Regions from separate parts of the Enterobacter dykesii genome, predicted to be linked through region 1. Evidence: predicted binding sites of a transcription regulator. Region 1 holds the regulator's gene; each other region holds the start of a gene.

The links. Region 1 encodes PurR, which represses purine synthesis genes. Its sites were predicted from a motif close to CANGCAAACGTTTGCNTG; they were not measured.
Region 2: pyrD (quinone-dependent dihydroorotate dehydrogenase) is a predicted target of PurR. The motif match lies at 1,243-1,260, and genes of this name have one in related genera.
Region 3: gcvT (glycine cleavage system aminomethyltransferase GcvT) is a predicted target of PurR. The motif match lies at 1,120-1,137, and genes of this name have one in related genera.
Region 4: purM (phosphoribosylformylglycinamidine cyclo-ligase) is a predicted target of PurR. The motif match lies at 658-675, and genes of this name have one in related genera.

Annotation. Positions count from the first base shown of each region.
Region 1 is NZ_CP126604.1:1,882,453-1,884,655, forward strand. Features, by position in the region: gene punR (DNA-binding transcriptional activator PunR) at 1-539, shown strand, start outside; gene purR (HTH-type transcriptional repressor PurR) at 557-1,582, opposite strand; gene F0320_RS09015 (YnhF family membrane protein) at 1,880-1,969, shown strand; gene F0320_RS09020 (MFS transporter) at 2,133-2,203, shown strand, end outside.
Region 2 is NZ_CP126604.1:1,523,125-1,525,327, reverse strand. Features, by position in the region: gene pyrD (quinone-dependent dihydroorotate dehydrogenase) at 138-1,148, opposite strand; gene ssuE (NADPH-dependent FMN reductase) at 1,397-1,972, shown strand; gene F0320_RS07115 (sulfonate ABC transporter substrate-binding protein) at 1,965-2,203, shown strand, end outside.
Region 3 is NZ_CP126604.1:3,736,582-3,738,784, forward strand. Features, by position in the region: gene gcvT (glycine cleavage system aminomethyltransferase GcvT) at 1-1,061, opposite strand, end outside; gene ubiI (FAD-dependent 2-octaprenylphenol hydroxylase) at 1,459-2,203, opposite strand, start outside.
Region 4 is NZ_CP126604.1:3,322,356-3,324,558, forward strand. Features, by position in the region: gene F0320_RS15805 (6-phospho-beta-glucosidase) at 1-469, opposite strand, end outside; gene purM (phosphoribosylformylglycinamidine cyclo-ligase) at 736-1,773, shown strand; gene purN (phosphoribosylglycinamide formyltransferase) at 1,770-2,203, shown strand, end outside.

The DNA of each region.
Region 1 (2,203 bases):
TCTCGCAGGAGGTGTTTAACGGCGTCTGGGATGCGCTGGCGGACGGCAGGGCAGAGATGGCGATTGGGGCCACGCAGGCGATCCCGGTCGGGGGACGTTACGCCTTTCGCGATATGGGGATGCTGAGCTGGAAATGCGTGGTGGCAAGCGATCATCCGCTGGCGGCGATGGACGGGCCGCTGAGCGATGACACGCTGCGCAACTGGCCGTCGCTGGTGCTGGAGGATACGTCCCGTTCATTGCCCAAGCGTATCACCTGGCTTCTGGACAACCAGCGGCGGGTGGTGGCTCCGGACTGGGAATCATCGGCGACGTGCCTCAGCGCCGGGCTGTGCGTCGCGATGGTGCCCGTTCATTTTGCGCGTCCGCGCATCGATACCGGAGAGTGGGTTGAGCTGACGCTGGAGAATCCGTTCCCGGATGCGGCCTGCTGCCTCACCTGGCAGCAAAATGATGTCTCGCCTGCGATGGCGTGGCTGCTGGACTATCTGGGAGACAGCGAAACGCTAAACCGGGAATGGTTACGGGAGCCAGCATAGCTGGCCCCGTAAAGCGATTAACGACGGTAGTCGCGGAACGGACCGTCCGCAACGGAACGGCGTTCGATAAGACGCGGGTGAACTTCAATGGACTGCGACTCTTCACGCTTGTTGACGATCCTGTCCATCAGCATGTTGAAAGCCGTTTCGCCCAGCGAGTCTTTTGGCTGGTGAATGGTAGTCAACGCCGGGGTGAAGAAGCGCGCGTTACGCACGTTGTCATAGCCGATCACGGAAATATCCTGCGGTACGCGCAGGCCCAACTCGTCGGCAGCGCAGAGCGCGCCCATGGCCATGATGTCGCCCCCGCAGAACACGGCGGTCGGACGGTGCGGCTGGGAGACGATCTGCTGCATCGCACGGTAGCCCGACTCCGGCTCAAAGTCGCCCTGCACGATCCAGTTTTCCGGCACGTTGATCAGCGCTTCTTCCATCGCTTTCATAAAACCGGCCAGACGGCCCGCGCCGGTGTTGCGCTCCAGCGGACCGGGGATCACGCCAATCTCGCGGTGACCGCGTTCAATCAGATAACGACCGGCCATATAGCCGCCTTCAAAGGCGTTATCGATAACGGAATCGGTGAAGTCCGCGCGCGCTTCGCCCCAGTCCATCACCACCATCGGAATATGGCGATACTCTTCCAGCATCGACAGCACGGATTCCGGATACTCGGAACACATCACCAGCAGGCCATCAACGCGCTTTTGCGCCATCATCGACAGGTAGGCACGCTGTTTTTCAATGCTGTTCCACGCGTTGCCCAGAATCAGGGTATAGCCTTTCTGGAAGCAGTTCTTTTCGACCGCTTCAATGATCTCGGCAAAATAGGCCGCTTCACTGCTGGTCGCCAGCAATCCAATGGACTTGGTGTGATTAACCTTGAGGCTACGCGCAACCGCACTTGGCGAATAGTGCAGCTCTTTGATCGCTGCCCAGACGGCGTTGCGCGTCTCTTCCGCCACAAAGCGGGTTTTGTTAATTACATGTGATACGGTTGTAGTGGAAACGTTTGCGCGTTTTGCTACGTCTTTAATTGTTGCCATTAAATGTCACTCCAGACCATATCCTAAGCTCCTGAAAAACTTGAAGGTAAACGTTTGCCTTCTCTCACCCTTATCACGCAATCTTGAATTGCGGCACGCCGGGAAAACGACACGGGACGTCAGGAGGGGGTCAATGGCCGGTACGCTAATAAATTTAGCGTGGAATTTTGTCCTATCTTGATGAAAAGGGGAAGAGGTAAAGTGGTTATCAGTATAAATCTAGGAAGATTTTTGACGTAATCTGTGCAAAAATGAGCAAGCTCACTTTTCGTGTGGGGATTAAAAGGAGAAAAATTGATGAGTTCCGATCTTAAGTTTTCGCTGTTCACCACCGTTGTTGTGCTGGCTCTGATTGTTGCGGCCGGTCTGACGGCTGCGCTGCACTGATTTACGCGGAGGGAGAGCCTTCTCCCTCCCGACACCCCGGATTGTTACTTCTCTGGCAAAAATCTTTTGCCATTTTGTTAACTTCTCATTTTTTGTGATTGATGTCATGCTTTCCGCTTCTTTGTTCTGTGTCACCACATGACACGGCATCCGGAGTTGACGCATGAAAATCAATTTTCCCCTGCTGGCCCTGGCGATTGGCGCTTTTGGGATTGGCACCACAGAATTCTCCCC
Region 2 (2,203 bases), 360 kb from region 1:
ACTAAAAATGTCCTGTTTGCCGCCTCGTTTATAACACCATTAATAAAAGACTATAATGACTAAATAAGCAACAGTGACGGAATATAAAACAACCAGGGCTGGAAATAAAGCCCTGGTTGTCTGATTAAGAGAAAAGATTAGATATGAGTAACGATTTCTTTAATCAGCGGCGGTCCTTTAAAAATAAAGCCGGAATAGATTTGCACCAGTGACGCACCTGCCGCCATCTTCTCGCGCGCAGCAATCACCGAGTCAATACCGCCGACGCCAATAATCGGCAGACGTCCTTTTAATTCCGCAGACAGGGCGCGAATAATTTCGGTGCTTTTTAATTGCACCGGACGTCCACTTAACCCACCCGCTTCGTCACAGTTTTTCATTCCCTGCACGAGGGAACGATCGAGGGTAGTATTGGTCGCAATAACACCATCAATATTATGGCGAACCAAACTGTCGGCAACCTGGATCAATTCTTCGGGAGAAAGATCCGGGGCGATCTTAACCGCGACCGGAACATATTTATGGTGGATCGACTGAAGTTCATTTTGTTTATTTTTAATGGCACTCAGAAGATCGTCCAGCGCTTCGCCATATTGTAAAGAGCGCAGACCCGGGGTATTGGGTGAAGAAATATTCACCGCAATATAACCGGCATAGGCGTAGACTTTTTCCATACAAATCAGATAGTCATCTTTACCCTGCTCTACCGGCGTGTCTTTATTTTTGCCGATATTGATGCCTAATATCCCGTCAAAATGGGCTTTTTTTACGTTCTCAACCAGGTGATCAACACCGAGGTTATTAAAGCCCATGCGGTTGATCAGCCCTTCGGCTTCAACCAGGCGGAACAGGCGCGGCTTGTCATTTCCCGGCTGCGGGCGCGGCGTGACGGTACCGATTTCAATGGAGCCAAAGCCCATCGCGCCCAGGGCATCAATGCACTCGCCATTTTTGTCCAGACCGGCCGCCAGACCCAGCGGATTTTTAAAGGTCAGACCCATGCACTGCACAGGTTTTACCGGCACATTCTGACGCACCAGCGCGGCCAGCGGCGTTCCGGTAATACGACGTAATTGCTGGAATGTAAATTCATGAGCGCGCTCAGGGTCGAGCTGGAAAAGGGCTTTACGAACGAAGGGGTAGTACATGAACTCTCCTGGATTCCCGGTGTGCAAACCGGGAGGGGATTATGGGCGATCCACGCGCGAAAGGGAATTGACCTGCGGCAAAAAATCAGCGCAAAACGCAATCGTTTACCTCCCAGTTTATTTCTTATGCACTTTTTCGCATTTTAATTGCAGATAAATCATTTAGTGGAATAACCGCGCGGTGTCACACTCCTGAAAATTGTTATGAATGTTAGATAAAAGAAAACAATTGGTTATAAGGAGGAAGTATGCGCGTCATTACCCTGGCCGGAAGTCCACGATTCCCCTCGCGCTCCAGCGCCCTGCTGGAATATGCCCGCGAAAAACTCAATGCCCTGGATGTGGAAGTGTGCCACTGGAACCTGCATAACTTCGAACCTGAAGATCTGCTCTATGCCCGTTTCGACAGCCCTGCGCTGAAAACGCTCATCGAGCAGCTTAACGGCGCTGACGGATTAATTGTGGCAACGCCTATTTATAAAGCCTCTTTTTCCGGGGCGCTGAAAACCCTGCTCGATCTGCTTCCAGAACGCGCCCTGGACGGCAAAGTTGTGCTGCCGCTGGCAACGGGCGGTACGGTTGCCCATTTACTGGCCGTGGATTATGCCCTGAAGCCGGTGCTGAACGCGCTGAAAGCGCAGGAGATCCTCCACGGCGTTTTCGCGGATGACTCCCAGGTTATCGATTATCAACATAAACCTCATTTTACGCCGAACCTGCAAACCCGCCTCGATAACGCCCTGGAAACCTTCTGGCATGCCCTGCACCGCAGGGATATCCAGGCCCCGGCGTTTGGTCAGCCTCAAGGAGTCGCACATGTTTAAAACCTTAACCCGCATCGGACTGGCCGGTCTGATGGCGCTTACCTCGCTGGCCCATGCCGCAGAAACGGCTCCGGAAAGCTTACGTATCGGCTATCAGAAAGGCAGCGTCAGCATGGTGCTGGCGAAAAGCCACCAGCTGCTGGAAAAACGCTTCCCGGAGACCAAATTCTCGTGGGTGGAGTTTCCGGCTGGCCCGCAGATGCTGGAGGCCCTGAACGTCGGCAGTATCGA
Region 3 (2,203 bases), 1.9 Mb from region 1:
GGTTTGGTCACGTTGACCGGCATTTCGCGGTTGCGGATTTGCACCACCGCCGTTTCGCCAATGCCCGCCGGCACGCGTGCCAGTGCAATACTGTAGCCCAGCGTCGGGGAGAAGGTACCGCTGGTGATCACGCCTTCGCGATGAATGCCGTCGGCATCGGTAAAACGCACCGGCAGTTCGCCGCGCAGTACGCCCTTCTCGGTCATCACCAGGCCCACCAGCTGTTCAGTGCCCTTCTCGCGCTGCATCTCCAGCGCTTCGCGGCCAATAAAGTCACGGTCAGCCGGTTCCCACGCGATGGTCCAGCCCATGTTGGCGGCCAGCGGAGAGACGCCTTCATCCATCTCCTGACCGTAAAGATTCATCCCCGCTTCCAGACGCAGCGTATCGCGCGCGCCCAGACCCGCAGGCTTCACGCCAGCTTCCACCAGCGCACGCCAGAAATCAGCGGCCTTCTCGTTCGGCATCGCAATTTCGTAGCCCGCTTCACCGGTGTAGCCGGTGGTAGCGATAAACAGATCGCCCGCCTGCACGCCGAAGAACGGCTTCATGCCTTCGGTTGCTTTACGCTGCTCGTCGTTAAACAGAGACGCGGCTTTCGCCTGCGCGTTCGGCCCCTGTACGGCGATCAGCGACAGATCGTCACGGACGGTGATGTCGATGGCATAAGGTTCGGCGTGTTGGGTGATCCAGGAGAGGTCTTTTTCGCGGGTGGCGGAGTTTACAACGAGGCGGAAGAAATCTTCAGTGAAGTAGTAGACGATAAGGTCATCAATCACGCCGCCCGAGGCATTCAGCATGCCGGTATAGAGCGCTTTACCCGGCGTTTTCAGTTTGGCGACGTCGTTTGCCAGCAGATAACGCAAAAACTCCCGGGTGCGGCTACCGCGCAGATCGACAATCGTCATGTGGGACACGTCGAACATACCGGCATCGGTGCGCACCGCGTGGTGCTCATCAATCTGCGAGCCGTAGTGCAGCGGCATCATCCAGCCGTGGAAGTCCACCATGCGGGCGCCGCATAACACGTGTTGTTCGTACAAAGGAGTCTGTTGAGCCATCTTGTCCTCGTTGAAAAATTCACCGTGAAACCCGGTATCGGCCCCGTTACCTGGCGCCGACGCAAACGTTCTCTTTTACCCGAACTTACCACCGAAACCGGCGGTTAACCATAAGGTAAAACGGGTCATCACATTAGCTTATGACCAAAAAACGCTAAAAAGCCTACAGAGTTATTCACTGGAAAAATGCGATTAACCCCGCACAAAATTAACAATGATCTAACAGGATTTAGCACATGCTGATATTTCGTGCGGAAAATCGGGCCGAATTTCCGTAACATAAAATCCCGTATATTAGATTTTCTAATGCGAAAAATGACGTGAAATTAGAATATTTCAAACGAGGAAATCTCCCCGGCGCAGAGGCCGGGAAAATAAAGTGTGACAGGGGTCTAAATTAGCGTAACCAGTCGGGAAGATCGTTAAGACCCATCGCCTGACGGAGGAGTTGGGGCTTAACACCCGGAAGGGTGTCAGCAAGCTTGAGGCCAATGTCGCGCAGCAGTTTTTTTGCCGGATTCGCCCCGGCAAACAGCTCGCGGAAGCCCTGCATGCCCGCCAGCATCATCGCCGCACTGTGCTTGCGGCTGCGCTCGTAGCGACGCAGGTACAGATGCTGGCCGATATCTTTGCCTTCGCGGTGCAGGCGACGCAGTTCCTCAACCAGCTCCGCCGCGTCCATAAAGCCAAGGTTGACGCCCTGCCCGGCCAGCGGATGAATGGTATGCGCCGCATCACCGACCAGCGCCAGACGGTGCGCGGCAAACTGACGCGCGTAGCGGCCGGTTAACGGGAACACCTGCCGCTCGCTTTCAAGCGTGCACAGGCCAAGGCGGTTATCAAAGGCCACGCACAGCGCCTGGTTAAAGGCGTCCGGCGCTGCCTCATGCATCTGCCGGGCTTTCTCCGGCACCAGGGACCAGACAATCGAGCACAGGTGCGGATCGGCAAGCGGCAGGAACGCCAGAATGCCGTCGTTGTGGAAAATCTGCCGCGCCACGCCGCCGTGCGGCTCCTCTGTGCGGATCGTCGCGACCAGAGCGTGATGACGATAGTCCCAGAAGGTCAGCGGGATATCGGCTTTATTACGCAGCCAGGAGTTGGCACCGTCAGCGCCGACCACCAGCCGCGCGGTCAGCATA
Region 4 (2,203 bases), 1.4 Mb from region 1:
CAAAACGAACGAAGAAGTCGATCAGCTTACGGTTGCGCCAGCCGCCGTATTCGGTGACCAGATGGAAAGGCAACTCGAAGTGAGAAAGAGTGATAACCGGCTCGATGCCGTACTTCAGGCATTCGTCGAACAGATCGTCATAGAATTTCAGGCCAGCCTCGTTAGGCTCAAGCTCGTCGCCTTTCGGGAAGATCCGCGTCCAGGCAATAGAGGTGCGGAAGCATTTGAACCCCATCTCGGCAAAGAGTTTGATGTCTTCTTTATAGCGGTGGTAGAAATCGATGGCTTCATGGTTAGGGTAATTTTTCCCCTCCAGCACGCCGTTGGTGATTTCACGCGGCACGCCGTGCGCCCCCGCGGTCATGACGTCGGCGACGCTCACGCCCTTGCCGCCCTCTTTCCAGCCGCCTTCCAGCTGGTGCGCCGCAACGGCCCCGCCCCACAGAAAATCTGCTTTAAATCCTGACATTCGCTTTCCCTCATTCTGCGTTATTTTCTGCAAAAACAATTACAGAAACCGGTTTCAGTTCGATGATGTGCAAAGGGCATAGCTGTTGCAAGCAGTTCTCAGAAACCGGTTTCATTTTCGTGAACAGAGTCAAGTTTGGCTGCATTCACGAAGTACACAGAAAAAAAGATCCCCACGTCCAGAATAGGCTCGCAAACGTTTGCCTGGACTGTTAGAATTGCGCCGATTTTTCTTACTAGCTATGCAATCGCGTGGGGATTTAAGCCGTGACCAACAAAACTTCTCTCAGCTACAAAGATGCCGGTGTTGATATTGACGCAGGTAATGCGCTGGTTGACCGAATCAAAGGTGTGGTGAAAAAAACCCGCCGCCCGGAAGTGATGGGTGGTCTGGGTGGATTCGGCGCACTGTGCGCGCTGCCGCAAAAATATCGTGAACCTGTTCTGGTCTCGGGTACTGACGGTGTAGGCACCAAACTGCGCCTGGCGATGGATTTAAAACGTCACGACACGATCGGTATCGATCTGGTCGCGATGTGCGTGAATGACCTGGTGGTTCAGGGCGCAGAGCCGCTGTTCTTCCTCGATTACTTCGCGACCGGCAAACTGGACGTGGATACCGCTGCCAGCGTGATTAACGGTATCGCCGAAGGCTGTCTGCAGTCCGGCTGTGCGCTGGTCGGTGGTGAAACCGCAGAAATGCCGGGCATGTATCACGGCGAAGATTATGACGTCGCGGGCTTCTGCGTCGGCGTAGTAGAAAAATCAGAAATTATCGACGGCAGCAAAGTGGCCGATGGCGATGTGCTGATCGCGCTGGCTTCCAGCGGCCCGCACTCCAACGGCTACTCCCTGGTGCGTAAAATCCTCGAAGTGAGCGGTTGCGACCCGCTGACCACCGAGCTTGACGGTAAACCGCTGGCTGACCATCTGCTGGCGCCGACCCGCATCTACGTGAAAAACGTGCTTGAGCTTATCGAGAACGTCGACGTTCACGCTATCGCTCACCTGACCGGCGGCGGCTTCTGGGAAAACATCCCGCGCGTCCTGCCGGACAACACCCAGGCGGTGATCGACGAATCCTCATGGCAGTGGCCAGCCGTGTTTAACTGGCTGCAGACCGCGGGCAACGTGAGCTCTCACGAAATGTACCGCACCTTTAACTGCGGCGTTGGCATGGTTATCGCCCTGCCGGAAAGCGAAGCGGATAAAGCGGTTAAGCTGCTGACTGAAAAAGGTGAAAACGCGTGGAAAATCGGTACGATTAAAGCTTCCGATTCCGAACAGCGTGTGGTCATTGAATGAAAAACATCGTGGTGCTCATTTCCGGCAACGGAAGCAATTTGCAGGCCATCATAGACGCCTGCAAACAGAAGAAAATCAATGGCACCATTCGGGCAGTTTTCAGCAACAAGGCCGACGCGTTCGGCCTTGAGCGCGCGCGGGAAGCGAACATTCCCGCGCACGCGCTGGAAGCCAGCCAGTTCGCCGGGCGTGAAGCCTTTGACCGCGAGCTGGTTCAGGAGATTGATGCCTACGCGCCGGACGTGGTCGTGCTGGCGGGCTATATGCGTATTCTAAGCCCGGCCTTCGTCGAACACTTCGCCGGACGTCTGCTGAATATCCACCCTTCCCTGCTGCCGAAATATCCCGGCCTGCACACCCATCGTCAGGTTCTGGAAAACGGCGATGAGGAGCACGGCACCTCCGTGCATTTCGTTACCGACGAGCTGGA